Regions from separate parts of the Klebsiella sp. CSG-1 genome, predicted to be linked through region 1. Evidence: predicted binding sites of a transcription regulator. Region 1 holds the regulator's gene; each other region holds the start of a gene.
What was found. Region 1 encodes PurR, which represses purine synthesis genes. Its sites were predicted from a motif close to CANGCAAACGTTTGCNTG; they were not measured.

Region 1 (7,998 bases):
TATAGCCACCCGCCATCACGGTATCGACAAAGCCCATGGAGGTCTGGGCGACCTGTGCCAGGATCACAGGAATGGCCAGTGCTAATAACTGACGCGCTTCAATAAAATACTTCTGCACGTGAACACCTTTATATTGTTGTTATTTTGAGACTAAAAAAGCCGCCGTAAATGGCAGCAAGAAGAAAGAGCAGAGGGATTTTCCAGTCTATTGTAGCGAGGATGCGCCATTAAGCCAGTGAAAAAATGGTAGGGCACGATGCGCGCTGGCAACCTGTTTTGCCAACTGGTATTGTTCCCGACAGGTATAACGGTAATGATACCGTCACGAAAGTCTACAGGAGTAAAGCATGTTTACAGGCATTGTGCAGGGGACCGCTAAAGTGGTGTCCATCGATGAAAAACCCAATTTTCGCACCCATGTGGTGGAGCTGCCTGAGCATATGCTTGCCGGCATCGAAACCGGGGCATCGGTGGCGCACAATGGTTGCTGCCTGACAGTCACCGAAATTGACGGCCCGCGCATCAGTTTTGACCTGATGAAAGAGACGCTGCGTATTACCAACCTTGGCGCTGTAGAGGTGGGGGATGTGTTGAACGTGGAACGAGCGGCAAAATTCAGCGATGAGATCGGCGGCCATCTGATGTCCGGCCACATTATGACCACGGCGGAAATCGTCAAGATCCTGACCTCGGAAAATAATCGCCAGATCTGGTTTAAGGTTCAGGACCCGACGCTGATGAAATATATCCTCTATAAAGGATTTATCGGCGTTGACGGCATCAGTCTGACGGTCGGTGAAGTGACCCCGACGCGTTTTTGCGTGCATTTGATCCCGGAAACGCTGCAGCGCACCACGCTTGGCATTAAAAAACTCGGCGATCGGGTGAATATCGAGATCGACCCGCAAACGCAGGCGGTAGTCGATACCGTGGAACGCGTGCTGGCAGCGAAAGAAGCGGCACAACAGCTGAGCGATGAATGATCGGCCGCTGCTGTTGGATGAAGAAGGAAAGAAAAGAATATCCCCCGTGTTAACGGGGGATATTTTTAGCGGGCCACGCGAAGGCCGTTTTCCACACCGCGAGAAAAGACCACCTGCCAGAGCTGAATATCGCGCGCGCGAAAAGCCCCCGCGCAGGCGTTCAGATAATAACTAAACATACGTTTAAAACGTTCCGAATAGTTATCGGCGATATCGGGCCAGCTGGCCAGGAAACGTTCGTACCAGGCCATCAGCGTCGTATCGTAATCGGCGCCGATATTGTGCCAGTCTTCCATCACGAAATGGGATTCGCTGGCTTGCGCGATATGACGAACCGAAGGCAGACAACCGTTGGGGAAAATATATTTATTGATCCACGGATCGACGCTGTGGTCCGTTTTTTTGGAGCCAATGGTGTGTAATAAAAAACGACCGTCAGGTTTTAAATTACGATCCACCACTTCAAAATAGGTGGCGTAATTTTTAGGTCCCACGTGTTCAAACATCCCGACGGAAACAATGCGATCAAACTGGTCATGCAGGTCACGGTAGTCCTGCAGCAAAATGGTAACGTCTAACCCTTCGCATCTCTGTTGGGCCATTTTTTGCTGCTCGGCGGAAATGGTCACGCCGACTACGCTAACGTGATAATTTTTGGCCATATAGTAAGCCAGACCACCCCAGCCGCAGCCAATATCCAGCACCCGCATCCCCGGTTCCAGCTGCAGTTTGCGGCAAATAAGATCTAATTTTGCCACCTGCGCCTCTTCCAGCGATTGCGCCTCTTTCCAGTACGCGCAGGAATATTGCATATAGGGGTCGAGCATCCGGCTGAAAAGATCGTTGCCCAGGTCGTAATGTTCTTTGCCGACAATCCAGGAGCGCTTTTTACTTTGTAGATTGAACAGGCGAGCGCCTGCGATGCGAAGCGTATCTTTCAGATGGTGAGGGAGCTGATTTTCCAGCCCGGCACGGAGTACTTTATGGAAGAATATATCCAGCCGTTCGCAATCCCACCAGCCGTCCATATAACTCTCACCTAACCCCAGCGACCCTTCCTGTAAAACACGTTTAAAGAAGAGCGGATTGTTAATCCGCAGATCGGAGGGTGCGGTGCCATTAACCTCAATGCCCGCGCGACCGAGCAATTCGGTTGCAATTCGGTACCAGTCGTCGTTTGGTACGCTTACTTCTTCTATACACGATGAACTCATAGCTTCTCCATCACGCCCAAGTGATCAGAACCTTAAAACAGCGTAGACGCTTTTTTGGCTTTGTGAGAAATCTCACGGAATATCCGTGAAGCTGCTATCCGACGTAGAACAGAGGAAGGGCGATAACCCTTGCCGAAAGGCCTTCCATGGTGAAACGGGATGCATCCTGCTCCCGTTAATCTTAAAAAATATTTTATTTATGTGAAGCCGGTTCAGTATAGGCCGCTGAAATCAGGCTTTCAATAAAAATATATTAGCAGGCTAATTACTGAGCCTTAACATCACTGAAACGCGTTTATGCATGAGACGATTCGGTAGTCAGGCAAACGCTGTGACGCTGCATAAAATAACCCAGCCCGGCCAGCACGATAGAGACCAGCATCACGCTGGTGGTAGTGAGCAGCGGCGTGGCAATCAGCGCGGAAACCAGCAGACTGGTCAGGAAGCACAGACCAAGCTGCAGCGTGTTCTGCAGCGCGGCGGCACGACCGGTCGCCTGCGGGAACGGCTTCAGCGCCTGGGCGACAACAATCGGGTAGATCCCGCCATTGACAATGGCCATCACGCAGAAGGGAATCATCACCGCAATAATTGAGACATCTTCAACCAGACCAACCATCCAGGTGGCAGCCACGCTGACGGCGAAAATCACCAGCAGCCAGGGCAGCAGCTGTTGGCCTTGCCATTTCTGCAGCGCCGCGCGGCATCCATAGCCACCGATTAAAAAGGCGATTGTCTGCGGAACATAGCTAAGACCGATAGCGGTCGGGCTGTAGCCCATCTCATGGAGAATAAACGGCGACCCGGTTAACCAGGCAAAAAAGCTGGCGGAGCAGGCGGCGTAAATCAGCACGTTGCCGCTGTATTCGCGCGAGCGCAGCAGCGTCAGAAAGGTCAGCTTCTCGCGGACGTCACCCTGCGGCCTGACGACCGGCTTCAGGCGCAGGGCGGGCACCATCAGCAGCAGGGCGATGGCAAAAAGGGTGGCAAAAATGGCCTGCCATTCCAGATGGGCAAGCAGCCAGCTGCCGAGCAACGGCGCCAGAGCCGGCGATAAACCCACCAGCGGCATAATGGTGGCGAAAATACGGTTAGTGCGCTGAGCTGGATAATAATCGGTGACCATCGCCTGCCAGGTCACCGCCGCCGCGCAGACGCCGATCGCCTGGATAAAGCGCAGCACCAGCATCAGAGTGGCGTCACGCACCCACAGCATTCCCAGACAGCTGATAGCGAAGATCGCCAGCCCGGTTAGCAGAATCGGTTTACGTCCGTAGCGGTCCGAGAGCGGGCCCCAGAACAGCTGCCCGATGGCGAAGCCGGCGAGGAACAGGCTCAGACTGGCGCTGACCGACGCTGCAGAAGTATTGAGATCTTGCTGGATGGCCGAAAAGGCCGGCAGATACATGTCGGTAGCGAGGAAACCCAGCACGCTGAGTCCCGCCAGCCACACTAAAAATCCTTTCCCGGGTTGTTGCATAACATTCTCTTATAGATGCAGGTATGATGCCGCAGAGTGTAGGGAGTGCATTCTGGCTTGTGAAACGCTAATATTTGCTACATGCGTTCAAAATTTTTGCAGGCAGAATATGTGGTCCGAATACTCACTCGAAGTTGTTGATGCTGTCGCCCGCAACGGCAGCTTTAGCGCCGCGGCGCAGGAGCTGCACCGCGTACCTTCGGCGGTCAGTTATACCGTACGTCAGCTGGAGGAGTGGCTGGCGGTACCGCTTTTTGAACGCCGCCATCGCGATGTCGAATTGACCACCGCCGGGCTCTGGTTTTTACAGGAAGGACGATCTGTTATCAAAAAAATGCAGATCACCCGCCAGCAGTGTCAGCAGATAGCCAACGGCTGGCGTGGTCAGCTGTCGATAGCCGTGGATGACATTGTTAAACCGGCCCGTATGCGCCAGATGATTGTTGATTTTTATCGTCACTTTCCCGATGTCGAGCTGATTGTTTTTCAGGAGGTTTTCAACGGTGTCTGGGACGCGCTGGCCGACGGACGCGTGGAACTGGCTATCGGGGCAACCCGTTCGATTCCGGTGGGGGGACGCTACGCCTTTCGCGATATGGGGATGTTGAGCTGGCATTGCGTGGTGGCGAGCCATCATCCTCTGGCGCAGATGAGCGGGCCGCTCAGCGATGATGTGTTGCGCAACTGGCCGTCGCTGGTCAGGGAGGACACCTCCCGCTCGCTACCAAAACGCACGACCTGGCTACTGGACAATCAGAAAAGGGTGGTGGTGCCGGACTGGGAATCCTCGGCCACCTGCCTCTCGGCGGGATTGTGCGTAGGGATGGTGCCGAGCCATTTTGCTCGCCCGTGGATTGACCGCGGTGAATGGACCGCGCTGGCGCTGGAAAACCCGTTCCCGGACGCCGCGTGCTGCCTGACCTGGCAGCAGAGCGACACGTCACCGGCGCTGTCGTGGCTACTGGATTATCTGGGGGACAGTGAAACGTTAAACCGGGAGTGGCTGCGGGCGCCGGAGTAACCGGCGCCGCACGGGCGATTAGCGACGGTAGTCGACGAACGGGCCGTCTACGACGGAGCGGCGCTCTACCAGCCGCGGGTGAACCTCGATCGACTGTGACTCTTCGCGCTTGTTGACGATACGATCCATCAGCATATTGAAGGCCGCTTCCCCCAGCGAATCTTTCGGCTGGTGGATGGTGGTCAGCGCCGGGCTGAAATAGCGGGCGTTACGCACGTTATCATACCCGATCAGCGAAATGTCCTGCGGCACGCGTAGCCCCATCTCATCCGCAGCGCAGATTGCGCCCATCGCCATGATGTCGCCGCCGCAGAAGACCGCCGTCGGGCGATGCTGCTGGCTGAGGATCTGCTGCATTGCGCGGTAGCCGGATTCAGGCTCGAAGTCTCCCTGCACAATCCAGCTTTCCGGAACGGCGATCTGCGCTTCTTCCATGGCTTTCATAAAGCCCGCCAGGCGCCCGGCGCCGGTGTTACGCTCCAGCGGACCCGGGATCACGCCGATTTCACGATGGCCGCGTTCCACCAGATAGCGACCGGCCATATAACCGCCCTCAAAGGCGTTATCGATGACCGAATCGGTAAAGTCGGCTTTGGATTCACCCCAGTCCATTACCACCATCGGAATATGGCGGTACTCTTCCAGCATGCTGAGCACCGATTCCGGATATTCAGAACACATAACCAGCAGGCCGTCGACGCGCTTTTGCGCCATCATCGACAGATAGGCCTGCTGCTTTTCGAGATCGTTCCACGCATTGCCCAGAATCAGGGTATAGCCTTTCTGGAAACAGCTCTTTTCTACGGCTTCAATAATCTCAGCGAAATAGGCCGCTTCGCTGCTGGTGGCCAGCAGGCCAATCGATTTGGTGTGATTAACCTTCAGGCTGCGAGCAACGGCACTGGGGGAATAGTGCAGCTCTTTGATCGCCGCCCACACGGCGTTGCGGGTTTCTTCCGCCACGAAACGGGTTTTGTTAATTACATGTGACACTGTTGTAGTGGAAACGTTTGCGCGCTTCGCTACATCTTTAATTGTTGCCATTACTTCTCACTCCAGACCTTGACCTGATCGTCTGATTATCGATACGTAAACGTTTGCCTATACACACCCTGAATACAATTTTCAACATTGCATCACGTCGGGAAAACGACACAGAACGACAGGAAGGGGTCAATGGCCGATACGCTTTCAAATTAGCGTGGGATTTTGTCCGATCTTGCGGCAAAGGGGAAGAGCAAAAATGTGCATCACCCTAAAACATGGAAGATTTTTGCGCTATATTGTGCAAAAATGAGCAAGCTCACTTTTCATGTGGGGATAACTGGGGGAAAAATTGATGGATACAGATTTAAAGTTTTCGCTGACGACAACGATTATTGTCCTGGGTCTGATCGTGGCCGCCGGCCTGACCGCGGTGCTGCACTGATTTATCCGGGGGAGAGGGCTCTTTCCCCCGATGTCCCGCCATTATTATCAATTTCGCAAAAATCTTTTGCCATTTCGTTTACTTTTGTTTTTTTGTGATTGATGTCATGCTTTTGACTTCTGATGAGATACCGTCGCCGATGACGGTCTGCTGGAGTCATTGAATGAAAATCAACTTTCCCTTGTTAGCGCTGGCGATAGGCGCGTTTGGTATTGGCACCACGGAGTTTTCCCCGATGGGGCTGCTGCCGGTGATTGCCAAAGGTGTCGACGTGTCAATTCCGGCGGCGGGAATGCTGATCAGCGCGTATGCGATCGGCGTGATGGTCGGTGCGCCGCTGATGACTTTGCTGCTCTCTCATCGCGCGCGCAGAAATGCGCTGATTTTTCTGATGGCTATCTTTACGCTGGGGAACATTCTCTCCTCAATGGCGCCGGATTACACCACGCTGCTGATTTCGCGCATTATCACCAGTCTTAACCACGGCGCTTTCTTTGGCCTCGGGTCGGTGGTGGCGGCGAGCGTGGTGCCGAAACACAAACAGGCCAGCGCGGTGGCGACCATGTTCATGGGCTTGACTATCGCTAATATTGGCGGCGTTCCGGCGGCGACATGGCTTGGCGAGACCATCGGCTGGCGGATGTCGTTCCTCGCGACGGCAGGTCTGGGGCTGGTGGCGATGGTCAGCCTGTGGTTTTCGTTGCCCAAAGGCAGCGCTGGCGAGCGTCCGAACGTAAAACAGGAGCTCTCGGTGCTGGTTCGTCCGCAGGTGCTCTCCGCATTGCTGACCACCGTGCTGGGGGCCGGCGCGATGTTTACCCTCTATACCTATATTTCACCGGTGCTGCACACCATTACGCACGCCTCACCGCTGTTCGTCACCGCCATGCTGGTGTTGATTGGCGTCGGCTTTTCACTGGGTAACTACCTCGGCGGTAAATTCGCCGACCGTTCCGTCTCCGGGACGCTGAAGGGTTTTCTGCTGCTGCTGATGGTTATCATGCTGGCGATTCCGCTGCTGGCGCAGACGCAGCTGGGAGCCGCAATCAGTATGGTGGTCTGGGGGGCGGCGACCTTCGCCGTGGTTCCACCGCTGCAAATGCGGGTGATGCGAGTGGCTCATGAAGCACCGGGTCTCTCTTCGTCGGTCAATATCGGAGCGTTTAACCTCGGCAATGCGCTGGGTGCGGCAGCCGGTGGCGCGGTGATTTCTGGCGGACTGGGCTATGCCTTTGTGCCGGTGATGGGAGCGATCATTGCCGGTGTGGCGCTGCTGCTGGTGCTGTTCGGCGGGCGTTCGCAGCCGGAAGAGGCGTTGGTCTGACAGTCGGTATATTCGCAGAAGGGTTGCCCCTTCTGCGTTAGCGTTTTAGGCCGCCAGATTGGCTGCCACAAACTTCCAGTTTACCAGCGCCCAGAAGTGCGCCAGATAGTCAGGACGGGCGTTGCGGTAGTCGATGTAATAGGCATGTTCCCAGACATCCACGGTCAGCAGCGGTTTGGCGTCGCCGGTCAGCGGCGTGCCAGCGTTGCTGGTGGAGACAATGCTCAGGCTGCCATCGCTATTTTTAACCAGCCATGTCCAGCCTGCGCCAAAGTTCTTCGCTGCCGCGTCGGTAAACTTCGCTTTGAACTCTGCGAAGCTGCCGAAGGATTGATTGATGGCGGCTGCCAGCTCACCTTCCGGCTCGCCGCCCGCATTCGGCGCGAGGCAGTTCCAGTAGAAAGTATGGTTCCAGACCTGGGCCGCATTGTTAAAGATGCCGCCTTCAGAAGCGCGGACGATCGCTTCTAAAGATTGACCTTCAAACGCGGTGCCTTTGATCAGGTTGTTGAGGTTGGTGACATAGGCCTGGTGATGTTTGCCGTAG
Region 2 (7,998 bases), on a different contig from region 1:
TGCGCCGTTTCTTTATTCAGCCAGACATTAATCCGCAAATCGGGGTTTTCACGATCGACGTTGGGTCGCGGCAGATTTTTACGCGTGAAGCTATCGACGATCGCATCTTTAACCTTTAACGCCCCGTACTGACTGTTGCGAATCTCATCGTTCAGCCCGCTAAAATGGACGGCGAAGGTGGCGTCAGGGGTGAAAATCTCCGTCCACGGAATGGCCTGCACACCGAGGTACAGATCCAGGTCGCTATACACGCTACACTGGCCCAGCGGCAGCATGATGCGCGAAGCCAGTCGGCTCCACATCAGGCTTTGATACAGCAGGCGCGTATCTCCCTGAAAATGGACCCCGCCCTGGACTACCTGGCAGTCCACCGCGCCAAGTGCTTCCAGTTCAGTTTTTAACAGCTCTTCAAGGCCACGAGCCGTACTGGCAAACAGAGAATTCATATCGTCACTTTTACTAAAAGAAAATTGTTGCGCATTATAGCCAATATGCGCCTCATGTCATAAAGTTAAAGGCTTATTTTTAAGCCCAGAGGCAGCGCATGCTAACGCTATCGCGACTTTTTATTCATCCCGTCAAATCCATGCGTGGAATTGGTCTGACGCACGCGTTTGCCGATATCAGCGGCCTGGCCTTCGATCGCGCCTTTATGGTGACGGAAACCGATGGCACCTTTATTACCGCCCGTCAGTTTCCGCAGATGGTGAAGTTTACGCCATCTCCGCTGTACGACGGTATTCATCTGACGGCGGTAGACGGCAGCAGCGCGGTGGTGCGCTTCAGCGATTTTTCGGCGCAGGAGGAGCCTACCGAGGTATGGGGGAATCACTTCACCGCGCTGATCGCTCCACCATCGGTCAACCAGTGGCTCAGCGGTTTCTTTAACCGCGATGTTCAGCTCCGCTGGTTAGGACCCCGCCTCACCCGGCGGGTGAAGCGCCACGATGCCGTCCCACTCACCTTCGCCGATGGTTTCCCCTATCTGCTGGCTAACGAAGCCTCACTGCGCGATCTGCAAAAACGCTGTCCGGCCAGCGTGCGAATGGAACAGTTTCGCCCTAACCTGGTGGTGACCGGTGCGGCGGCCTGGGAAGAGGATACCTGGAAAGTGATTCGCATCGGTGACGTGGTTTTTGACGTAGCAAAACCCTGCAGCCGCTGCGTGCTGACTACCGTCAGTCCGGAACGGGGGCAAAAGCATCCTTCCGGTGAACCGCTGGCCACGCTGCAGCGGTTCCGCACCGCGCTGGATAGCGGCGATGTCGATTTTGGACAAAACCTGATTGCCCGCAACAGCGGCGTAGTGCGCGTGGGCGATGAAGTGGAAGTGCTGACTCGCGGCCCGGCAAAAGCCTATGGCGCAGGCGAGAGCGACGATACGCCCGCGGTTGTCGCACAGCCGGATGCCGTCATTGAAATTGAATGGCAGGGGCAGCGGTTTAGCGGCAATAATCAGCAGGTATTGCTGGAGCAGCTGGAGCAAAAAGGCATTCGAATCCCCTACTCTTGTCGGGCGGGGATTTGCGGCAGCTGCCGCATCAGACTGGAAGAAGGCGAGGTCAGCCCGTTGAAGAAAAACGCGGTCGCTGACGATGGCACGATTCTGTGCTGTAGCTGTATACCGAAAACGGCCTTACGGCTGGCGCCTTAGCGCGCTTTAAACCGCCTGACCCAGGCTGTAGCTGGTCATACCCTGTGCCGGTTGCAGCCTGTCGTTCATGATTTTAATCACATCCCCCAGCTGCATGACTCGCCCGGCGACCGTCACGCCCGGCTGAGCCAACAGACAGAGCGCGGCATTTTCACCCGGCTCAACCACCAGCAGATTAACCTGCTGTCCGCTATCGCTGAGCCAGGCGCTGGCGGCATCGCCGGTGGCAGGCTGCCAGGAGACTTCATGCGTTGTGAAGTGCCAGCTCTTTGGCATCTGCGGTTTCAGGAAGCGAATGGCGACCAGCGCATTGAGAACTAATTCCGCGCGCTGCTCTTTCGATAACTCGATATCGCGACATTTTTCTTCAAAAGAGAAATACAGTGCGGCATCGTCGACACAGAATCCGGAAGGTGAGAAGGCATCGGGCGTCAACATCCGACGCGCAAACCGCGAACGGAACAACATACCATTGGCCAAATCGAGCATCATACGATCGTGCTCTTCATCGTAATACCAACGCCAGTTATCGTCAGGTTTAATTCGCATCGTTCCCCCGTCCTCTTTCCCGTGCATCTCTTATGCAATAGCATCCTGCAACAGAATAATTTCCAAAATTAAGAAAAGACTAAAATGTCTAAATAAGCAACAATGAAGGAATATAAAACAACCAGGGCCGGAAATAAAGCCCTGGGGGGGATCAGAGGAGGAAAAGATTAGATATGGGTAACAATTTCTTTAATCAGCGGAGGGCCTTTAAAAATAAATCCGGAATAAATCTGGACAAGGCTTGCACCGGCGGCGATTTTTTCCCGTGCGGCGATCACCGAGTCAATCCCTCCGACTCCGATAATCGGCAAACGACCGTTTAATTCTGTCGCCAGCATACGGATAATTTCCGTACTCTTTAATTGTAATGGACGACCGCTGAGGCCACCGGTTTCATCACAGAATTTCATTCCCTGGACCAGCGAACGATCGAGAGTAGTATTGGTGGCAATGACCCCATCAATATTATGACGAACTAAACTATCGGCCACCTGGATCAATTCCTCAAGAGAAAGATCCGGGGCGATCTTCACAGCGACTGGGACATATTTCTGATGCTTTTGCTGCAGCTCAAGCTGCTTATTTTTAATACCAGAGAGTAAATCATCCAGGGCATCGCCGTATTGTAAGGTACGCAGCCCTGGGGTATTCGGTGAAGAGATATTAATGGCGATATACCCGGCATACGGATAGACTTTTTCCATACAAATCAGATAATCATCTTTACCCTGCTCAACCGGCGTATCTTTATTCTTACCGATATTAATACCGAGAATACCGTCAAAATGCGCCTTTTTAACGTTCTCAACCAGGTTATCAACGCCGTGGTTATTAAAGCCCATGCGGTTGATCAAACCTTCGGCATCCACCAGACGGAAGATCCTCGGCTTATCGTTCCCCGGCTGCGGACGCGGCGTTACGGTACCAATTTCAATGGAGCCAAAACCCATGGCGCCGAGCGCATCAATGCACTCGCCGTTCTTGTCCAGCCCAGCGGCCAGACCCAGCGGATTTTTAAACGTGAGACCCATGCAGGTGACCGGTTTGGACGGCACCTTCTGACGGACCAGCATTTCCAGCGGCGTACCTGATACGCGACGTAATTGTTGAAAAGTAACTTCATGAGCGCGCTCAGGATCGAGCTGAAAAAGGGCTTTACGAACGAAGGGGTAGTACATGAACTCTCCTGGATTCCCGGTGTGCAAACCGGGGGCGTATTATGTTCGATTGACGCCTGAAAGGGAATTGACCTACGACAAAAAATCTCGCATCCAACGCAAACGTTTACTTTTCGCCCCCGCGTTATGCAATTTCTGACAAAACAAGGGTGGAAAAATCATTTAGGGAAATAAATCGGCTCTGTCACACTGCCAGCAAATGTTATCAATTATAGATAAATGCAAACATTTGGTTATAAGGAGAGAGAAGATGCGTGTCATTACACTTGCGGGCAGTCCGCGTTACCCTTCCCGTTCCAGCGCGCTTCTGGAATATGCCAGAGAGACGCTCTCCGCGGCAGATGTTGAAGTCTGCCACTGGCATTTGCAAAATTTTGCTCCGGAAGACCTGCTGTATGCTCGCTTCGATAACCCGGCATTACATACGCTGAATGAACAGCTGGCAGGCGCCGATGGGCTTATCATCGCTACCCCGGTCTATAAGGCCTCTTTTTCCGGCGCGCTGAAGACGCTGCTCGACCTGCTCCCGGAACGGGCGCTGGAGGGGAAAATCGTCCTGCCGCTGGCCACCGGCGGCACGATCGCCCACATGCTGGCGGTGGATTATGCGCTGAAACCGGTGCTCAACGCCCTGAAAGCGCAGGAGATTCTGCACGGAGTATTCGCCGACGATAGCCAGGTCACCGACTATCAACATAAGCCGCAGTTTACGCCTAATCTGCAGGGACGCCTCGACCTGGCGCTGGAGACCTTCTGGCAGGCGCTGCACCGCCCGACCAGCCGCGCTCCCGCGCTCAAGACCCTCCGCGGGGTGGAACATGCCTAACCTTTTCAGGACCCTCGCGCTGAGCGGGTTGCTGACGCTATCGGCCCTGAGCCATGCGGCACAATCCGCGCCGGACGCGCTGCGCATCGGCTACCAAAAAGGCAGCGTCAGTATGGTGCTGGCTAAAAGCCATCAACTGCTGGAGAAACGCTACCCGAACAGCAAAATCACCTGGGTAGAATTTCCCGCCGGTCCCCAGATGCTTGAAGCGCTAAACGTCGGCAGCATCGATCTGGGCAGTACCGGCGATATCCCACCGATTTTCGCCCAGGCCGCCGGTGCCGATCTGGTTTACGTCGGCGCGGAACCCCCGAAGCCAAAAGCGGAAGTGATTCTGGTCGCGGAAAACAGCCCGATCAAAACCGTCGCTGAACTGAAGGGCCGTAAGGTCGCGTTTCAGAAAGGCTCCAGCTCCCACAACCTGCTGCTAAGGGCATTACAGCAGGCAGGACTAAAATTCAGCGATATTCAGCCCGTTTATCTTGCCCCCGCGGACGCCCGCGCGGCGTTTCAACAGGGCAATGTTGATGCATGGGCTATCTGGGATCCCTACTATTCAGCCGCTCTGCAACAAGCGAGCGCCCGGGTGCTCAAAGACGGAACCGATCTGAAACAAACCGGCTCTTTCTATCTGGCTTCGCGCCCCTATGCAGAAAAGAACGGCGCCTTTATTAGCGGCGTGCTCGACACCTTCAGCCAGGCGGATGCCCTGACGCTGAGCCAACGTCCGCAAAGTATTACCCTGCTGGCCAAAACGATGGGCCTCCCTGAAACGGTGATCGCCAGCTATCTGGACCATCGGCCGCCGACCACCATTACTCCCGTCAGTGCCGAAACCGCCGCCCGGCAGCAGCAAACGGCCGATCTGTTCTACGAGAACAAACTGGTGCCGAAAAAAGTCGACATCCGTACCCGCATCTGGCAACCCGCAACCGCACAAGGAGCGAAATCATGAGTCTGAATATGTTCTGGTTTTTACCGACCCACGGTGATGGTCGCTACCTGGGGACTGAAGAGGGTGCCCGCCCGGTGGATTACGGCTATCTGCAGCAAATTGCGCAAACCGCGGACCGCCTCGGTTTTACCGGCGTCCTGATCCCGACCGGGCGCTCCTGCGAAGATGCGTGGCTGGTTGCCGCTTCGATGATTCCCGTCACCCAGCGCCTGAAATTTCTTGTTGCCCTGCGCCCGAGCGTGACCTCTCCGACTGTCGCCGCCCGCCAGGCCGCTACGCTCGACCGCCTGTCCAACGGTCGGGCGTTGTTTAACCTGGTGACCGGCAGCGATCCGCAGGAGCTCGCCGGTGACGGAGTTTTCCTCGACCATACCGAACGTTACGAAGCCTCTTCTGAATTTACTCATATCTGGCGCCGCCTGATGGAAGGCGAAACCGTGACCTTCAATGGAAAACACCAGCGGGTACGCGGTGCGAAGCTGCTGTTTCCGCCCCTGCAGCAGCCGCGCCCGCCGCTCTACTTTGGCGGCTCGTCCGACGTGGCGCAGGATCTCGCCGCCGAGCAGGTCGATCTCTATCTCACCTGGGGAGAGCCCCCGGAGCAGGTGGCGGAAAAAATCGCCCAGGTGCGTGAAAAAGCCGCTCGTCACGGTCGTACGGTCCGTTTCGGTATTCGTCTGCATGTCATTGTCCGGGAAACCAATGAAGAAGCCTGGGAAGCGGCCGAAAGCCTCATCTCGCATCTGGATGACGACACCATTGCCCGGGCGCAGGCCGCCTTTGCCAAAACCGACTCCGTCGGACAGCAGCGGATGGCCGCGTTGCACAACGGTCGACGCGATAAGCTTGAAATCAGCCCTAACCTGTGGGCCGGCGTCGGGCTGGCACGCGGAGGTGCGGGAACCGCTCTGGTCGGCGATGCGGCTACCGTAGCCGAACGCATCAATGAATATGCGGCACTGGGTATCGATAGCTTTATCTTCTCCGGCTATCCGCACCTTGAAGAAGCTTATCGCGTCGGCGAACTGTTGTTCCCGCTGCTGGATGTCAATATCCCGTCGATTCCGCAGCCGCAACCTCTGCACCTGCAGGGCGAGGCGGTGGCCAACGAATTTATCCCGCGCAAAGTCGCACAAAGCTAAGGAGCACATCATGGCTACGTCTGCGCAAAAACTGCTGCTGCGGGTTGCCCCCTGGCTGCTGCCGGTGGGGACCGTCATTATCTGGCAGCTCGCCTCTTCCGTCGGCTGGTTATCCACCCGCATCCTCCCCTCTCCGGAGGGGGTGCTCAAGGCCTTCTGGACGCTTTCCGCCAGCGGCGAACTGTGGCAACACCTGGCCATCAGTTCATGGCGTGCTCTGCTGGGCTTCGCCATCGGCGGTTCCATCGGGCTGGTGCTGGGCCTGATAAGCGGACTGTCGCGTTGGGGAGAGCGTCTGCTGGATACCTCGATTCAGATGCTGCGTAACGTCCCGCATCTGGCGTTGATTCCGCTGGTTATTTTATGGTTCGGCATTGATGAAAGCGCCAAAATCTTCCTCGTCGCGCTGGGGACCATGTTCCCAATCTACATCAACACCTGGCACGGCATTCGCAATATCGATCGCGGACTGGTGGAAATGGCACGTAGCTATGGCCTGTCCGGCTTCGCCCTGTTCCGCCATGTGATTCTGCCGGGGGCCCTGCCCTCGATAATGGTCGGCATCCGCTTTGCCCTCGGGCTGATGTGGTTAACGCTGATTGTGGCCGAAACCATCTCCGCTAACGCCGGCATTGGCTACCTGGCGATGAATGCGCGGGAGTTTTTACAAACGGATGTGGTGGTGGTCGCCATTATTCTGTATGCCATTCTTGGCAAACTGGCCGACTTCAGCGCGCAGCTGCTGGAACGCGTCTGGCTACGCTGGAACCCGGCTTATCATCTTCAGGAGGCCAACGCATGACTACTGCCCGTCTGAACCCAGGGATCCCGCTGTTGCTTAACGGCGTGACCAAACGCTACGGCGAAAATACCATTCTTAACGCACTGGATTTACATATTCCGACCGGGCAGTTTGTCGCGGTGGTCGGGCGCAGCGGCGGCGGCAAAAGTACCCTGCTGCGTCTGCTGGCCGGGCTCGAAAAACCCAACGCTGGCGAGCTGCTGGCCGGCTCAACGCCGCTGGCACAGGTCCAGGAAGACAGTCGCATGATGTTCCAGGACTCGCGGCTGCTACCGTGGAAATCGGTGATAGACAACGTCGGTCTTGGACTGAAGGGCCAATGGCGTGATGCCGCCCTGCAAGCGCTGGCCAGCGTTGGCCTGGAAAACCGCGCCGGCGACTGGCCGGCTGCGCTCTCCGGCGGACAAAAACAGCGCGTTGCGCTGGCCCGCGCGCTGATTCATCGTCCTCGCCTGCTGCTTCTCGATGAACCGCTGGGTGCGCTGGATGCGTTAACCCGGCTGGAGATGCAGGATCTGATCGTCTCGCTGTGGGAGGAATACGGTTTTACCGTACTACTGGTGACGCATGATGTGAGTGAGGCGGTGGCCATGGCTGACCGGGTGCTGTTGATTGAAGAAGGGAAAATTGGCCTCGATGTCGCCGTCGATATTCCACGACCGCGGCGGACCGGATCGGCCAGACTGGCTGAACTGGAAGCCGAGGTGCTGAACAGAGTAATGAAACGCGGTAAGAGCGAATCGGCGCCGCGCTTATTGAGCCACGGTTAAGCCAGCCCGGAGATCGCCCCGGCGGGGCGACGGCCCGAGATTGTGAATAGCCCGGATAAGGCGCATCCGCGCCGTTATCCGGGAGTCCTGCCCCGTTACGCCAGCGCCTTACTGATTTTCTC
Region 3 (7,998 bases), on a different contig from region 1:
TACCATCAGCATCAACAGCGCAGAAACCGCGCTAAGCAGCAGCAGATGACGCAGAAGCGGGAAGAAACGCTGCATTAGCAAACGCCGTAGCGTCAGCGGCGCCCACCACGCGCCATACAGCACGCAGCCAAATGCCACCATCAGCGAGAGAAAGTGGACGAAGCGCAGACCGATATAGATTCCCGAGAGCATGCGTTATTTCACGCTAAAGTGGTATTGCCCTTTGGTTTTGTGGCCATCAACGGAGACCACGTGCCAGTCAACGGTATACTCCCCCGCAGACAGCGGCTGCGTCAGCGGAACAATCAGCTGAGCTTTATTGCTGTCGCTGCGCGCCAGCTTGCCGGTCGCAACGGCTTTCTGCTGCGGGCCGGTGAGGGTCACTGCGCTAAAGGCCGTTTCGATACCTTCAGAAAAGCTCAGGGTCAGTGATTCGGGAGAGGCGGTGACCGTCGAATCTGCGGCAGGCGTTTGCTGTTGAAGATGCGCATGGGCTAAGGCCGCGGTGCTGACCAGAAAGCCGGCGAAAAAAGCAGAGGCACGCAGCGCGCGCCCGGCGATGGTACGCATAATCGTCATTCCTTTTCGTTATGTATGTAGCACAGAGAATAACCCTGTATAATGGCGTAGTCGAGCGATGCGTCCCGGTCCGACGTCGCGCCCGATCGCTTTTCGGCATCATGAAGGAGAAACCATATGGAAAAAAATCTGGCCAAAATTTCGCAGGACGAGATGGACAAAGTGAACGTCGACCTTGCCGCGGCCGGTGTCGCCTTTAAAGAGCGTTACAATATGCCCGTTGTCGCCGATTTAGTGGAGCGGGAGCAACCGTCACACCTGCGTGACTGGTTCCGTGAACGCCTGATCGCCCATCGACTGGCGTCTGTTTCACTGTCGCGACTGCCCTATGAACCCAAAGCGAAATAATTCTCGTCCCTTAAGGGCGTCCCGGTTGGCAAGCGCTGCGCATTCAATTACGCTGGTTTTTTTCGGCCGGAGTGAGCCATGCTACGCGTAATCGATACGGAAACCTGCGGACTGCAGGGGGGCATTGTGGAAATCGCCTCTGTTGATATTGTCGATGGTCAGATAACCAATCCCATGAGTCATCTGGTTCGTCCCGATCGACCTATCAGCCCCCAGGCCATGGCGATTCACCGTATCACCGAAGAGATGGTCGCCGACAAGCCGTGGATTGAAGAAGTTCTGCCGCATTACATCGGCAGCCGGTGGTATGTCGCCCACAACGCCAGTTTCGACCGCCGGGTGTTACCGGAAATGCACGGGGAGTGGATCTGCACCATGAAGCTGGCCCGTCGCCTGTGGCCAGGCATTAAATACAGCAATATGGGACTGTATAAATCGCGTAAGCTCAGTGTCGCAACGCCTGCGGGGCTGCATCAGCACCGCGCGCTGTACGACTGCTATATCACCGCCGCACTGCTTCTCGATATTATGCACGTTTCCGGCTGGCGGCCTGAGGAGATGGCGACCATTACCGGTCGTCCGGCGCTGTTGACCACCTTTACCTTCGGTAAATATCGCGGCAAGGCAGTGGCCGAAATCGCAGAAAACGACCCGGGCTATTTACGCTGGCTGTTCAATAACCTGGATCGGATGAGCCCCGAGCTGCGCTTGACGCTCAAGCACTATCTCGGGGAGTAGCGACGCTAAACGTTTGCCTGGCCGGGTAACGTCCCCTGCGCCAGGCCAATCAGAAAGGCATACTCCAGCGCAACCCCTTCATAGCTTTTAAAGCGTCCCGACTTACCGCCGTGCCCTGAATCCATATCGGTGCACAGCAGTAGCAGGTTATCGTCCGTTTTCAGCTCGCGCAGCTTCGCCACCCATTTTGCCGGTTCCCAGTATTGCACCTGGGAATCGTGCAGACCGGTAGTCACCAGCAGATGGGGATAGACCTGCGCCGTGACGCCATCGTAAGGACTGTAGCTCTTCATATAGCGGTAGTACTCTTCGTCCTGCGGATTTCCCCACTCTTCAAATTCCCCGGTCGTCAGCGGAATCGACTCGTCGAGCATTGTGGTCAGGACATCGACAAACGGAACCTGAGCCACTACGCCGTGAAACAGCTCCGGCCGCTCATTAATGGCGACGCCCATTAACATGCCGCCCGCGCTGCCGCCCATGCCGTAGCACAGGCGAGGATTGCCATATCCCTGCGCCAGCAGCGCATCGCAAACATCGAGATAATCGTTAAAGGTATTCTTTTTACACAGGAACTTGCCGTCTTCGTACCACTGCTGCCCTAATTCCCCGCCGCCGCGGACGTGGGCAATCGCAAACACGAAACCCCGATCGAGCAGGCTCAACCGGCTGGCGCTGAAATCGGCATCTTCACTGGCGCCGTACGACCCGTAGGCATAGACCAACAGCGGACTGACCCCCTTGCGGAAATGCTCACGCCGATAAACCAGCGAAACAGGAACCTCCACACCATCGCGAGCCTTAATCCACAAATGTTCGCTGCGATAATGACTGGCCTCAAACCCTTTCACTTCCTGTTGCTTCAGTACCCGCCGCTCACCGGTGTCCATATCCAGCTCAAAGAGCGTATCCGGCGTGGTCATGGAGGAGTATCCGTAGCGCAAGCGTGAAGTTTCCGGTTCCGGATTATAGGCAAGCCAGGTCACGTAGGCCGGATCATCAAAGGCGATCCCCACCACTTCCCGGGTCTTGCGGTTGATCTGGCGCAGGCTGGTTAACCCGCGCTGGCGCTCCTCAACCACCAACCAGTCGGTAAACAGGGTGAATCCCTCGAGCATCACATCCTGGCGTGGCGCAATCAGCGTCTCCCACTGCCGCTCGTCGCGCTCATGGGTACGGTAGAGACCGAAGTTTTTCCCCTCGCGGTTAGAGCGAAGATAAAAGGCATGCTGGTAATGATCGAGACTGTACTCGTGATCTTTACGCCGCGGCAGGAAACACACCGGTTCCGCATCCGGCATTTCGGTATTCAGCAGCCGCACTTCACTGGTTGTCGCGCTGGCAAGATAGATAACGGCGAATTGCCGGGAGGTGGTCGTATGGAGGCTGACGTAGAAGGTTTCATCCTTCTCCTCGTAGACCAGCGCATCGGAGTGCGGCGAAGCGCCCACGGTATGCCGCCAGACCTGATAAGGCAGCAGCGTAGTCGGGTGCTTGCGGACATACCACAGCGTTTGCGAATCATTGCTCCAGGCGAATTCCGGCGAAACGTTTTCCAGCACTTCAGGATACCATTCGCCATTTTGCAGATTGCACAAGCGCAGGCCATACTGCCGACGGGAGAGATAATCCTCCGCCAGCGCCATCATCGTGTTATCCGGCGAAATGCCCAGCCCACCGAGAGTATAGAATTCGCTCTGCGCCGCGCGCTGGTTGCTATCGAGCAGCACTTCCCATTCATCCCACTCCTCTTTCAGCACCGACTGACGCTGATAAATAGCGTATTCACAGCCCGGCTCATACACCTGACGATAACGGTAGCCATTTTTGCTGTAGGGCGCGGAGACTTCGCGCGGCGGGATACGGTCAATAATCTCTTTTAGCACCCGCTCCTGCAGGCTACGTTGAGTCGCCATGACCTGCTGTCCGTACTCATTTTCCTCGCGAAGATAATCAAGTACTTCCGGCCGCGAACGCTCGTCGTCGCGCAGCCAGAAGTAATTATCGATACGGGTATCGCCATGAAGGGTCATGGCGTGGGGAATTCGTTTTGCTTTTGGTGGCATCTTTTGGTCTTCTGCATCCTGTATTTCATACACAAAATCATTCAAGAAGCGGCTTGAAGGATGGCGTGTGTATAAGGGTGGCAAAAGTGGCCCACGTTGCAAGCAAAACCTGCGGATTTAGGTAGAAAGCGCCTGTTTTTGTGCCTGGATATCCTGTTCGATGTCGGCACGCACTTCCGGCGGAAGGCCTAAAGCCTCACCCAGAGCGTTGAGATAGCTACGCTCCATAAAATGGTCGATATCGATCGCCGCACAGCTGATGTAATAGATCTCCAGCGCCTCTTGCTCGCTGGTGAGGCCCTGCGCCAGACGCTGCGGATCGAGAGGCTGGGCCAGAGCGCGATCGATAAGAACGCGCCCCTGCACGGCAATACCAGCCGCGCGCAGCTGCTCATCAATGTTTGCCCGCTCGCTGTCATCAATGTGCCCGTCGCTTTTCGCGGCAAACACCAGCGCCAGAATGAGCCGTTCACTGCGGGCATCGAGCCCGGAGGCTGGCGAGGTTGACGCCCCGGCGGGTTGTACAGGAGAAGCGACAGATTGCGCAGGGGAATTTTCCCGCATTTTTTGCTGGTACTTGTTCCACAGCACGCTTCCCGCCACCGCGCCGCCGCCAACCAGCAGTGCGCTGGTGCCATATTTAGCCAGCAGCTTACGCGATGATTTACTGGCCACCAGCAGCCCCGCCAGGCCGCCCAGCGCCCCAGGCAGAAGGAAGCTTTTACCATCAGACCGCTCGCCTGATGAGGAAGACGGTCCCTGCTGGCCCAGCAGGGACTGGAGTTGATTAAGCCAGTTAGCCATGATTTCCCTCGTTGCTTATTAAGCGATGTCATCAGCCTAAACGACGAGATGTCAGGAAATGTTATGAGCAGCTAAAGATGCGCAAATTCGGCCGGACTCAGGCGGCCTTCACCTTGCGCGATTTTACAGGCGCGGTTGCCGCGGGTTGTTCGCTCGCTCCCTCCGCTGCGGCCTCTGAGGTTTCAGCCGCGGAGCTCTCGTCCTGAGAAGCCTGGCCGTTCGTACCGTCTTCCGCTTCCGCTTCCGCTTCCGCTTCCGCTTCCGCTTCCGGGAGTTTTCCTGATCTCAGGATGTGGTGCAATGTCTCTTTACGTTCCGCCAGCCACATTGCCATTTCATCGCGCTGGATTTCATCCAGCGTCAGCGGGCACTCGACCAGCCAGTCGTTGAGGACCTCGGCAAGATCGAGCATTTTGTCGTAAGCATCGGCCTCTTTTTTGCTGGTAAACGACATCTTTTCCTCACCTTCGCGGATCACCACATATTTAATTTCAACCGCCATTGTGCAGCCTCTTTATACTGTATTTTTATACAGTATAGCAAATTTTCACCCGGGACTCAACCAACAGCCGTAAAGACAGACGCAAACGTTTTCGTTTATAATGCGACGCATGTTTTTTTACTGTGGAAAAGAGTCATGACGTTATTAGGCACAGCGCTGCGTCCGGCAGCGACGCGGGTGATGTTGTTAGGTTCCGGCGAACTGGGTAAAGAAGTCGCCATTGAGTGCCAACGGCTGGGTATTGAGACCATCGCGGTCGACCGCTACCCCGACGCGCCGGCGATGCAAGTGGCGCATCGTTCGCACGTCATCAACATGCTACACGGTGAAACGCTGCGCGCGCTGATTGCGGAAGAAAAACCCGACTTTATCGTGCCGGAAATTGAAGCCATCGCCACGGATATGCTGGTGGAGCTGGAGCAGGCCGGGCAGAAAGTCGTCCCCACCGCTCGCGCGGCGAAACTGACCATGAATCGCGAAGGTATTCGCCGCCTGGCCGCAGAGGAGCTGCAGCTTCCCACCTCGGCATACCGCTTTGCCGACAGCGAAGCGGCCTTTCGCGAAGCCGTCGCGGAGATTGGCCTTCCCTGCATTGTGAAGCCGGTCATGAGCTCTTCTGGTAAAGGCCAGAGCTTTATTCGTCACTCTGACCAGCTGGCCGAGGCCTGGCGCTACGCGCAACAAGGCGGCCGCGCGGGCGCCGGTCGGGTTATCGTCGAGGGGGTGGTGAATTTCGATTTTGAAATTACCCTGCTTACCGTCAGCGCGGTCGATGGCGTCCATTTCTGTGCGCCGGTCGGCCATCGCCAGGAGGATGGCGATTACCGCGAATCCTGGCAGCCGCAGCAGATGAGCGAGCTGGCGTTGGCCCGCGCCCAGGAGATTGCCAGCAAAGTCGTGCTGGCGCTTGGCGGCTACGGTCTGTTTGGCGTGGAGCTGTTCGTCTGCGGTGATGAGGTGATTTTCAGTGAAGTCTCCCCTCGCCCGCATGACACCGGAATGGTGACGCTGATTTCCCAGGACCTCTCGGAATTTGCGCTGCACGTTCGCGCCTTCCTCGGTCTGCCGGTTGGCGCGATTCGTCAGTATGGCCCGGCGGCCTCCGCGGTCATTCTGCCGCAGCTCACCAGCCAGAACGTCACCTTTAGCAATCTCCAGGGCGCGGTAGGGGCGGGACTGCAGCTACGCCTGTTCGGTAAGCCGGAGATTGACGGTTCTCGTCGACTGGGCGTCACGCTGGCCGTCGCCGATAGCGTCGATGAGGCGGTGGCTCGCGCGAAAGCCGCCGCGTCAGCGGTGCAGGTTCAGGGATAAAAAAAACCCGGTCGCGTCAACGCTACCGGGTCTGGATTTCGCCATTTATCAGGGCGTGAAAATTACTTCGCGCCTTCAACCGCTTCGCGAGCAATTTTGGTAATACGGTCGTAATCGCCCGCTTCCAGCGCATCCGCCGGAACCAGCCAGGAACCGCCGATGCACAGCACGCTGTTCAGTGCCAGGTAGTCGCGGTAGTTCGCCGGTGAGATGCCGCCAGTCGGGCAGAAACGGATATGCGCGAACGGACCGCCAATCGCCTGCAGCGCTTTTACACCACCGTTAGCTTCCGCCGGGAAGAATTTGAACTCTTTCAGGCCATACTGCATGCCCAGCATCAGTTCGGAGACGGTGCTAATCCCCGGGATCAGCGGGATGGTCCCTTCTTCAGTCGCCGCTTTCAGCAGGGACTCGGTCAGACCCGGGCTGATAGCGAACTGCGCGCCAGCCTCGGTGACGGCTTTCAGCTGCTCAACGTTTGTTACGGTACCTGCGCCGACAATCGCCTCCGGCACTTCTTGCGCAATCGCGCGGATCGCATCCAGCGCGCATGCGGTACGCAGCGTGACTTCCAGTACGCGTACGCCGCCGGCAACCAGCGCTTTGGCCATCGGCACAGCGTGTTCCAGCTTTTTCACCACGATCACCGGGACAACCGGGCCGTTGGTGAGGATTGCTTCTGCAGTTGTTTTCCAGTTTTTCATTAGAGTTTCTCTCTCGCCAGATCTACAAATTGTATCGTCTTAAAAAGTGATGCAGGTTGCGCCCTGTTCGGCTCCGGAGAGTTTTTCACGCAGCGCTGCGAACATTTCCCGGCCGCTCCCGACGCGCGAACCGCTGAGGTCAGGAACATGCGGCTGGCGTGCAGCCAGCTCAGCGTCATCCACCAGCAGCGTCAGTTCGCCCGTCTGCCCGTTGACGCGGATAATATCGCCATCACGTACTTTTGCCAGCAGCCCACCATCGTACGCTTCAGGCGTAACGTGGATTGCTGACGGGACCTTGCCAGATGCGCCAGAGAGTCGACCATCGGTAACCAGCGCAATTTTGAAACGGCGGTCCAATAATACACCAAGTGGCGGCATAAGTTTATGTAATTCTGGCATGCCGTTCGCTTTTGGCCCCTGATGGCGAACAACCACCACGCAATCCTTGTCCAGCATTCCGGCTTCGAAAGCAGGCAAAACGTCGTGCTGGCTTTCAAACACCACCGCCGGGGCTTCAATTATCTGGTTCTCAACCGGTACGGCCGAGGTTTTCATCACCGCACGCCCGAGGTTGCCGCTCAGCACTTTCGTCCCGCCATGGCGAGAGAATGGCTTGTCGAAAGTCGCAATAACCTGATCGTCTAATGGCGCCGTCGCCCCTTCGCGCCAGTCCAGCTCGCCGTTATTCAGCCACGGTTCCATGGTGTAACGGGAGAGACCAAAACCGGCTACGGTGTTGACATCTTCGTGCAGCAAACCGCCTTTCAGCAGCTCACGAACCAGCACCGGTACGCCGCCCGCGGCCTGGAAGTGGTTAATATCCGCCGGACCGTTCGGGTAAAGGCGCGCCAGCAGCGGCACAACATCGGAGAGATCGGAGAAATCATCCCAGTTAATGATAATGCCCGCCGCGCGAGCCATTGCGACCAGGTGCATCGTA
Region 4 (7,998 bases), on a different contig from region 1:
TGCACCCTGTTGATTCGCGATGGCCGCCGGCTCCTGTTGACCGATACCGGTCGGGTTGTTTTTGAGCGTGGGCAGGCGATTCTGGGCGAGTTTCATCAGCTGGAATCGGAGCTGAGCGATATTAACCACCTGCACAAAGGGGTCCTGAGACTGGGGATCCCGCCGATGGTCGGGATGCTGATGGCAGAACCGATCGGCCTGTTTCGCCAGCGCTACCCGGGCGTGGAGCTGAAGATTGCCGAGTTCGGTGGGCTGACGGTTCAGCAGGCGGTGAGCAACGGCGAGCTGGATCTCGCCATGACGGCGCTGCCGGTAGACGAGGACAGCGGCCTGAGCACGCTGCCGCTGTTCAACCATCCGCTGTGCGTGCTGACGCCGAGAACCGAGGAGTGGGAAAGCGTTCAGTCGCTCTCGCCGGAAGCCCTCGCGGCCCATCCGCTGGTCATTTATAACGAAGATTTCGCGCTGAGCCGGCAGCTGATGGCGCTGTTTACCTGTCATGATGTGAAGCCCCGCATCGCGGTGCGCAGCGGCCAGTGGGATTTCCTCGCGGCCATGGTGCAGGCGGGAATCGGCGTGGCCATACTGCCGCAGCCGATCTGCGAACGTCTCGACGCGCAGAATTTTTGCTGGATACCGCTGCAGAGTGAGCTGCACTGGGAGCTGGGGATGATCTGGCGGGAAGGCGTTTATCTGTCGCACAGCGCGCAGGCGTGGCTGGAATGCAGTAAGGCGTTCTGGCTGGAGTAAGTCCCGGAGGCGCGTTGCGCCTGTCCGGGCGACAAAAACAGTCATTCTGAATTCATCGCCCGGCCAGCGTAGCGCCGCCGGGGAAGCGGTGCGGTGCTACTGATCTTCGATGAGCAGCGCTTCCAGCAGGTCAAGGTCGTGGAGCAGCTTCTGCAGCGTTTCATTGCTGATCTGCCGGGTCGCACGAAGATGATACAGCTCTCCGCGTTCTGAACGCAGCGCCGCCAGACGGAACCGACGCTCAAGCTGCTCTTCGAGTATAGAGGTTTCCACATCGTTGCGTCCGTCGACGCGGCGGCGCAGATTACCAATCACCCGCGAACTGACCTCGGTCAGCAGCTGGTTATCAATATTCTCTTTGGTGTCGGCCGCCAGACGCTCCTCCATTTTCTGAATCGCGACAATCGCCACATCTGCCGTCGCCGCGCGCGCCAGCCGCTCTTCTTTACGCTGCTGAACATGGTCGCTCGACTCAATGTGACGTAGCAAAATTGGCAGCGCGATCACCCCGACAAACAGCGAGAACAGAATCACCCCGGCGGCCAAAAAGATCAGCTCATAGCGGGCCGGGAAGACGTTGCCGTCAGGCAGCAGCAGTGGAATCGACAGCACACCGGCGAGGGTTATCGCCCCGCGTACCCCGGCAACGGAGGAGATCAGCAGTTCACGGGTGGTCCACGAGCCAAACTCCATCGGTTTCCTCTTCAGGAAACGCTGGCTTAACTTGCGCATCGTCCACAGCCAGCCAAAACGTACCAGCATCAGCGCGGCGTAGATCAGGATAATGTCGGTAAACAACATCCAGGTTTCAACATTCGGATCCGCTTCCGCCGCCACCAGCGACGTCGACAGAATGTCCGGCAGCTGCAGACCCAACAGCAGAAAGACCATGCCGTTAAAGACAAATTCCAGCATCGCCCAGGTACTGTTCGCACGCAGACGCATGGCCAGCGGCGCGGTGCGCATCACGCCGGAACGGGTGATGGTCATCCCCGCCGCCACCGCCGCCAGAATCCCGGAAACACCGATATGTTCCGCGATCAGGTAGGAGGCAAACGGCAGCAGGAACAGCAGAACAATCTGCGTCGCCGGCTCGTCGCCGCCCCAGCGGCTGAGGAAGCGCATCGAACGACCATACAGCCAGCTCACCACAAACCCGGCCAGGATACCGCCGATGGCGACTTTGAGGAACTCGACCGTGGCACCGCCGACGGTAAAGACCATCGTGCCCATCGCCACGGCGACGGCAAACTTCAGCGAGACCAGGCCGGAGGCATCATTCATCAGCGCCTCGCCCTGCAAAATCCCCATAATTTTTTTCGGAATGCGCCCTTCGCCCACGATGCCTGACAGCGCCACGGCATCGGTCGGTGACAGCACCGCCGCCAGCGCAAAGGCGGGAATCAGCGGAATACCCGGCACGATCCAGTAGATGAGGAAGCCAATACCCACCACCGTGACCAGCACCAGCGCCAGCGCCAGCCCGAGGATTTCTCGTCCGTGCTCAATAAATTCGCGGGTCGGCGTCTTCCAGCCGTCGGCAAAAAGCAGCGGCGGGATAAACAAGACCAGGAACAGCTCGGGGTCGAATTCAACATGCAAACCAAACGTCGGCCACGCCAACAGCGCGCCAATGGCGATTTGCATCAGTGGTAGTGGAACCTGAAAGGGCAGTACGCGTGTAACCACCCCGGAGAGAGAGACCACGAGGGTCATAATGAGTATGGTGAAGAATATTTCCATGTGTTCCCTGTTTGCTGCGTTTTCTTTTTTTTACACCGGAGGCGTCATGTCTCTGGATAATACGCTACTCAGATTAACGCAAAAGGAAACAGGATGTGGCTTAAAAATAAAACGGGCGGCCTGAGCCGCCCGCTATTGGCAGGAAAAGCTTAAATGGCCCAACCACCGGCGTAGAAGATAACCAGCGCGGCCGCGATGATGACGGTCCCCAGGTTCAGCTTGCGCCACTCGCCGGACACCAGACGGCCAATGACCAGGGCGGCAAAGCCAATCATGATGCCGGTGACGATGTTACAGGTCAGCACGATAAAGACCGCCGTGATAAGCCCGGCCATCGCATCGACGAAATCATTAAAGTCGATTTTCGCCACGTTGCTCAGCATCAGCAGACCAACATACATCAGCGCTGGCGCCGTGGCATACGCAGGTACCAGATAAGAGAGCGGAGAGAGGAACAGAATCAGCAGGAACAGCACGCCAACGGTCACCGCGGTGAGGCCGGTTTTACCGCCCGCCGCAGTACCTGCCGCAGATTCGATGTACACCGCCGCCGGTGCCGCCCCGACCACGCCGGAGAAGACGCTGCTCAGGGAGTCGGTGGTCAAGGCTTTACCGCCGTTGATAATCTGCCCGTCTTTATCCAGCAGGTTTGCCTGCCCCGCCACGGCGCGAATCGTGCCGGTGGCATCAAATACCGCCGTCATCACCAGCGCCAGGACGCTTGGCAGAACCACCGGGTTTAGCGCGCCGATGATATCGAGGCTGCCAATCAGCGAGTTGCCTTTGTCGTCGCTCAGCGACGGCATCGCGAAAATACCGGAGAAATGAACGCTCGGGTCAAAAATCAGCCCGACGATCGAAATGCCGATAATGGTCAGCAGAATACCGCCCGGCACTTTCATTTTTTCGAGGCCAATAATCACCGCCAGCCCCACCAGCGACATAATCACCGGGAAGCTGTTGAAGTGACCCAGCGCGACCGGCAAACCGTCCAGCGGGTTTTTAATCACCAGGCCCACGCCGTTGGCGGCGATCAGCAGCAGAAACAGGCCGATACCTATCCCGGTGCCGTGCGCAACGCCCTGCGGTAAATTGCGCAGGATCCAGCTACGAATACCGGTGGCAGAGATAACGGTAAACAGCACGCCCATCAGGAACACGGCGCCCAGCGCAACCGGAATACTGATGTGCTGCCCCAGCACCAGGCTGAAGGCGGTGAACGCGGTCAGCGAAATCGCACAGCCGATGGCCAGCGGCAGGTTTGCCCACAGCCCCATCACCAGAGAGCCTACGCCGGCGACCAGACAAGTCGAGACGAACACGGCTGCCGGAGGGAACCCGGCTTTACCCAACATGCCCGGGACAACAATGACCGAGTACACCATTGCCAGGAAGGTGGTTAAACCGGCAACAATCTCCTGACGAACGGAGCTGCCACGAGCTGAAATTTTAAACCAGGCGTCTAATGAACCGCCGGTACGCGCTGAAGGCGTAGACATAGAAAACTTCCCCTGAAAATTTTAATCGTTCGTCCGTATGCGTGGTGGACCATCCACTGCCAGCTAAACGCGATCTCCTTGTGCTACCTCGCAGCGCCAGGGGGGCTGCAAAAAAGCAAACGTTTAACTCCGCGCATACAATACGGTGGTCAGAATGAATTTGCTCCCCCCAGAACAGGGATAAATAGCGAGCAAAATACAAAGGCAAACGATTATCCAGCCTTTAGACGGGCCTTTTCAACTGAAGTTTGTGTTAATTCGCTAAATTTTGCTTATGGCGTTCATGAAATAACCAGTCGATGCGCAAACGTTGTCGTCTATGCGCAATCCGGTAACATTTTTGTATTGCGTTGATAGCAATTCACCGCGGCCATCACAAAAATTACCGCCTCACTCCGGCAGGGTGAACGGGCCGCCGCGTTCAATCGCTTTCTGCCAGGCCGGACGCTGCTCTATTCGCTGCACCCACTGTGCGATCCGCGGTACATCCTTGATGCCGCCGCGCGCCAGCAGCGCCATGACCGGAAAGCTCATCTGGATATCGGCCATGCTGAGCTGCGCGCCGGCAAACCACGGCTGACGGGAGAGATGATCCTCAATATAGCGAGCGTGCGTGGCGATTTGCCGGTCCAGCCAGGCCTTCTGTACCCCTTTACCCAGGGCATTGCCCAGCGTTCGCATCCCGAGCGGAATGGGCGGTTTACCGAGACTGGCAAACACCAGTTTCATCACCATCAGCGGCATCAGTGAGCCCTCGGCATAGTGCAGCCAGAAACGGTATTGCAGCTTATCCGCTATCGCCTGCGGTCTGAACCGGTGGTCGCTATCGTAGGTTTCCTGCAGGTACTCGAGGATGGCGCCCGATTCCGCCAGCACGTAGCCGTTATCTTCCACCACCGGAGATTTCCCCAGCGGGTGGATCTGCTTTAACGCCGGCGGCGCCAGCATATTTTTTTCCCGCTGGTAGCTGACAATGCGATAAGGCAACTGGAGTTCTTCAAGCGCCCACAGCACGCGCTGGGATCGTGATTGATTGAGATGATGTACCGTCAGCATGGAGGTTCTCCCGTAATTCGTTCGAATTAACTATAGGAACTGACGGCGATTGGCGGAAAAATTTCGCCGAAATAAACGGGTGAAAAAGCCGGGCTGTGCCACAATTAAGTTGTCGGCGCAAACCGGAACCTCCAGCAACATCTTGCGCAATACCGAGGTGAGCCGACGTCGGGGGAAACCCTCCTGCGAACGACCAGGATAGTGTTAAAGACCAAGACCGGAAAACAACTAAAGCGCCCTGTTGTGGCGCTTTAGTTTTATACGTCATCCTCCAGCAGTCGCGCGCCGGTCCCCTCTTCACCCAGCTTATCTCCCGGGTTGCGCAGCGGGCAGTCGCGTCGCGACAGACAGCCGCAGCCGATACAACCATCCAGCTGGTCGCGCAGTGCGGTCAGGGTATGAATACGCCGATCAAGCTCCTCCCGCCACTGCGATGAGAGCTGTTTCCACTCCTTCGCGCTGAGGTTATGCCCTTCCGGCAACACGCCGAACGCATCACCAATGGTCGACAGCGGAATGCCGATTCGCTGGGCAATCTTGATGATCGCCACCGCGCGCAGCACATCGCGGCGATAGCGCCGCTGATTACCGGCATTACGCTGGCTGTGAATTAACCCTTTGCTTTCATAGAAATGCAGGGCAGAGACGGCAACGCCGGTACGCTTTGCCACCTCGCCGGGGGTCAACAGCATTTTAATACGGGGGGATTTCTTTTCCATAAAAGCGCTTTACCTCAAGTTAACTTGAGGAATTATACTCGCCCGCAGACAAAACGACGAATCGAGAATTGAGAGAGGCCGCTTTATGTCCCATCAGGATATTATCCAAACGCTTATTGAATGGATTGATGAACATATCGATCAACCACTTAACATTGATGTAGTCGCCAGAAAATCCGGGTACTCAAAATGGTACCTCCAGCGGATGTTCCGCGCCGTGATGCATCAAACGCTGGGCGATTACATCCGCCAGCGCCGGCTGTTGCTGGCCGCAGAGGCGCTGCGGACCACCCAGCGACCCATCTTTGATATTGCGATGGATCTGGGCTACGTGTCGCAGCAGACGTTCTCACGGGTATTTCGCCGGGAGTTCGACCGCACCCCCAGCGATTATCGTCATCAAATTTCCGCCTGAGCGTTCACATGCAAGGGCTGAGCAGCCTGGGCGCGTTGGCCAGCCACTGCCTGAACTCCTGTGGCGGCATCGCTTTCGCAAAGTACCAGCCCTGACAATACCGGACCCCGCGTTTTCGCAGCCAGTTAACCTGGTCCGCCGTTTCGACGCCTTCGGCAACGGTCTTTAAGCCCAGGCTGCGGGCGATTTCAATAATATGCTCGGCGATCGTGTAGCTGGTGCTATTGGTGGTGAGCGTATCGATAAACGATTTATCGATCTTCAGGATATCCACGTTAAGCGAGTGGAGATTATGCAGATTGGAATAGCCGGTACCGAAGTCATCAATAGCAATTTCATATCCGGCTGCGCGGAATGCCTGGATGACCGGCATCGTTTTCTGCACGTCAATAAATCCGCGCTCGGTGACTTCAATTTTAATTTGATCGATATTCACCGCGGAGCTCCGCGCCTTTTCACCGATTTGGGCAATGAGCCGCGAAGAGTGGAAATCAGTGGCCGACAGGTTAATCGCAATATACAGATGCGGATGCCCGGCCAAAAATTCCCCGAGTTCGGAAAATAACTCATCCACCACGTAATCGGTGACCTGCGCAATCATCCCTTCATTTTCCGCCAGTGGAATAAACTCCGCCGGCGTCATCACCGGCCCGTCAAATCCCGGCCAACGCAGCAGCGCTTCGGCTCCGACGCAGCGGTTATTTTCGATATCAATAATCGGCTGATAATGCAGACACAGCTGACGCCGATTGAGCGCGCGTTGCAACATATTGCGCGGTGAATGGTATTGCTGCCGGGTGCGCAACCACACCAGTAAGATCAAAATGCTGCAAATCCCCCCCAGCGGGAGGGTGAGCGTCACCTGATCATAAAAGCTCTGGTAATAACTGGCGTACGAGGTAGACATAATCACGGCGATCGGGCGGATGGCGGAATGAGCCACGGTGTACACCCGGTTACCCTGGCGAAAAAAGGCATCTTCCTGACGAATCAGGCCATGCAGTACCGCGGGGTCGGCATTTCTACTGGTGGAAAAAAACTGATTCGTTTTTGTATCGTACAAACCGTAGGATAAATCTTTATCACTCGATATTAACGAACTGTAGGAGAGTGGATTAATCACCGCAATGTAGTGCCCTCGCTGCATATAGTTCATCGCAAAGCCGGGATAGAAAGGCGTATCGCGGTAATAGTAGATAGCGATATCCGGCTTTTTGGTATAATTCGCCGACGGAATACGCCATGCGCTATCGGGGCGGACCGCAGTCGAGCAAAACAAACGGGGACCGTCGGCATAAATTAAATCGTCAACATAAAGCAGGCTGCGAACAATCGACAACATATATTGCTGATGTCCGGCAGAGCACATTTCCCCTTTAAACTGCAAGGCTTTTTCACGCGCCCGATCGGCTTCATAAACCACCATTTCCGTTTTCTGCAGCGCCAGCTGTGAAAATGCGCGGAGCCGATCGGAGGTTTCGGCTTTGGCTCTGATTTGCGCAAACCACAGTGCCAGCACGACGGGGAGCAGAATCACCAGCGTCACTCCCAATATTCTCAACGCGTTGCGCAATGTGCGACGATTCATTTCCGTTTTTTATCCATGCGATATGCCTTATCACGGTAAAAGATCACACTCGTTGTTATACAACAGAGACTATTTTCAGCAACCGGTCGTTTGATGTAAAAACCCCATCCTCAATAATGATGAATAATACTAATTTCGCAGAAAATCGAGAAACACTCTCGGTATTCTAAAAACAGAGTCGTTATCTAATTCGGTTTATCCGTACGATCGACAAGAATAAGTAATAAA

Region 2: pyrD (quinone-dependent dihydroorotate dehydrogenase) is a predicted target of PurR. The motif match lies at 3,477-3,494, and genes of this name have one in related genera.
Region 3: purT (formate-dependent phosphoribosylglycinamide formyltransferase) is a predicted target of PurR. The motif match lies at 5,116-5,133, and genes of this name have one in related genera.
Region 4: AC007G_RS17685 (NCS2 family permease) is a predicted target of PurR. The motif match lies at 4,105-4,122, and genes of this name have one in related genera.

The regions. Positions count from the first base shown of each region.
Region 1 is NZ_JBWNLD010000009.1:23,473-31,470, reverse strand. Features, by position in the region: gene mdtK (MdtK family multidrug efflux MATE transporter) at 1-118, opposite strand, end outside; gene AC007G_RS20320 (riboflavin synthase subunit alpha) at 348-983, shown strand; gene cfa (cyclopropane fatty acyl phospholipid synthase) at 1,049-2,197, opposite strand; gene punC (purine nucleoside transporter PunC) at 2,493-3,677, opposite strand; gene punR (DNA-binding transcriptional activator PunR) at 3,787-4,698, shown strand; gene purR (HTH-type transcriptional repressor PurR) at 4,717-5,742, opposite strand; gene cydH (cytochrome bd-I oxidase subunit CydH) at 6,038-6,127, shown strand; gene AC007G_RS20290 (MFS transporter) at 6,291-7,451, shown strand; gene sodB (superoxide dismutase [Fe]) at 7,497-7,998, opposite strand, start outside.
Region 2 is NZ_JBWNLD010000010.1:223,117-231,114, forward strand. Features, by position in the region: gene rlmKL (bifunctional 23S rRNA (guanine(2069)-N(7))-methyltransferase RlmK/23S rRNA (guanine(2445)-N(2))-methyltransferase RlmL) at 1-446, opposite strand, end outside; gene AC007G_RS22480 (YcbX family protein) at 545-1,654, shown strand; gene zapC (cell division protein ZapC) at 1,661-2,203, opposite strand; gene pyrD (quinone-dependent dihydroorotate dehydrogenase) at 2,371-3,381, opposite strand; gene ssuE (NADPH-dependent FMN reductase) at 3,632-4,207, shown strand; gene AC007G_RS22500 (sulfonate ABC transporter substrate-binding protein) at 4,200-5,162, shown strand; gene ssuD (FMNH2-dependent alkanesulfonate monooxygenase) at 5,159-6,304, shown strand; gene ssuC (aliphatic sulfonate ABC transporter permease SsuC) at 6,315-7,106, shown strand; gene ssuB (aliphatic sulfonates ABC transporter ATP-binding protein) at 7,103-7,876, shown strand; gene pepN (aminopeptidase N) at 7,972-7,998, opposite strand, start outside.
Region 3 is NZ_JBWNLD010000008.1:234,557-242,554, forward strand. Features, by position in the region: gene copD (copper homeostasis membrane protein CopD) at 1-192, opposite strand, end outside; gene yobA (CopC domain-containing protein YobA) at 196-570, opposite strand; gene AC007G_RS19875 (DNA polymerase III subunit theta) at 697-927, shown strand; gene exoX (exodeoxyribonuclease X) at 1,006-1,665, shown strand; gene ptrB (oligopeptidase B) at 1,671-3,731, opposite strand; gene AC007G_RS19890 (tellurite resistance TerB family protein) at 3,849-4,535, opposite strand; gene AC007G_RS19895 (YebG family protein) at 4,633-5,037, opposite strand; gene purT (formate-dependent phosphoribosylglycinamide formyltransferase) at 5,173-6,351, shown strand; gene AC007G_RS19905 (bifunctional 4-hydroxy-2-oxoglutarate aldolase/2-dehydro-3-deoxy-phosphogluconate aldolase) at 6,414-7,055, opposite strand; gene edd (phosphogluconate dehydratase) at 7,095-7,998, opposite strand, start outside.
Region 4 is NZ_JBWNLD010000007.1:76,096-84,093, reverse strand. Features, by position in the region: gene AC007G_RS17695 (LysR family transcriptional regulator) at 1-750, shown strand, start outside; gene AC007G_RS17690 (Na+/H+ antiporter) at 847-2,493, opposite strand; gene AC007G_RS17685 (NCS2 family permease) at 2,643-3,992, opposite strand; gene AC007G_RS17680 (glutathione S-transferase family protein) at 4,383-5,048, opposite strand; gene soxR (redox-sensitive transcriptional activator SoxR) at 5,306-5,767, opposite strand; gene soxS (superoxide response transcriptional regulator SoxS) at 5,853-6,182, shown strand; gene AC007G_RS17665 (EAL domain-containing protein) at 6,187-7,770, opposite strand.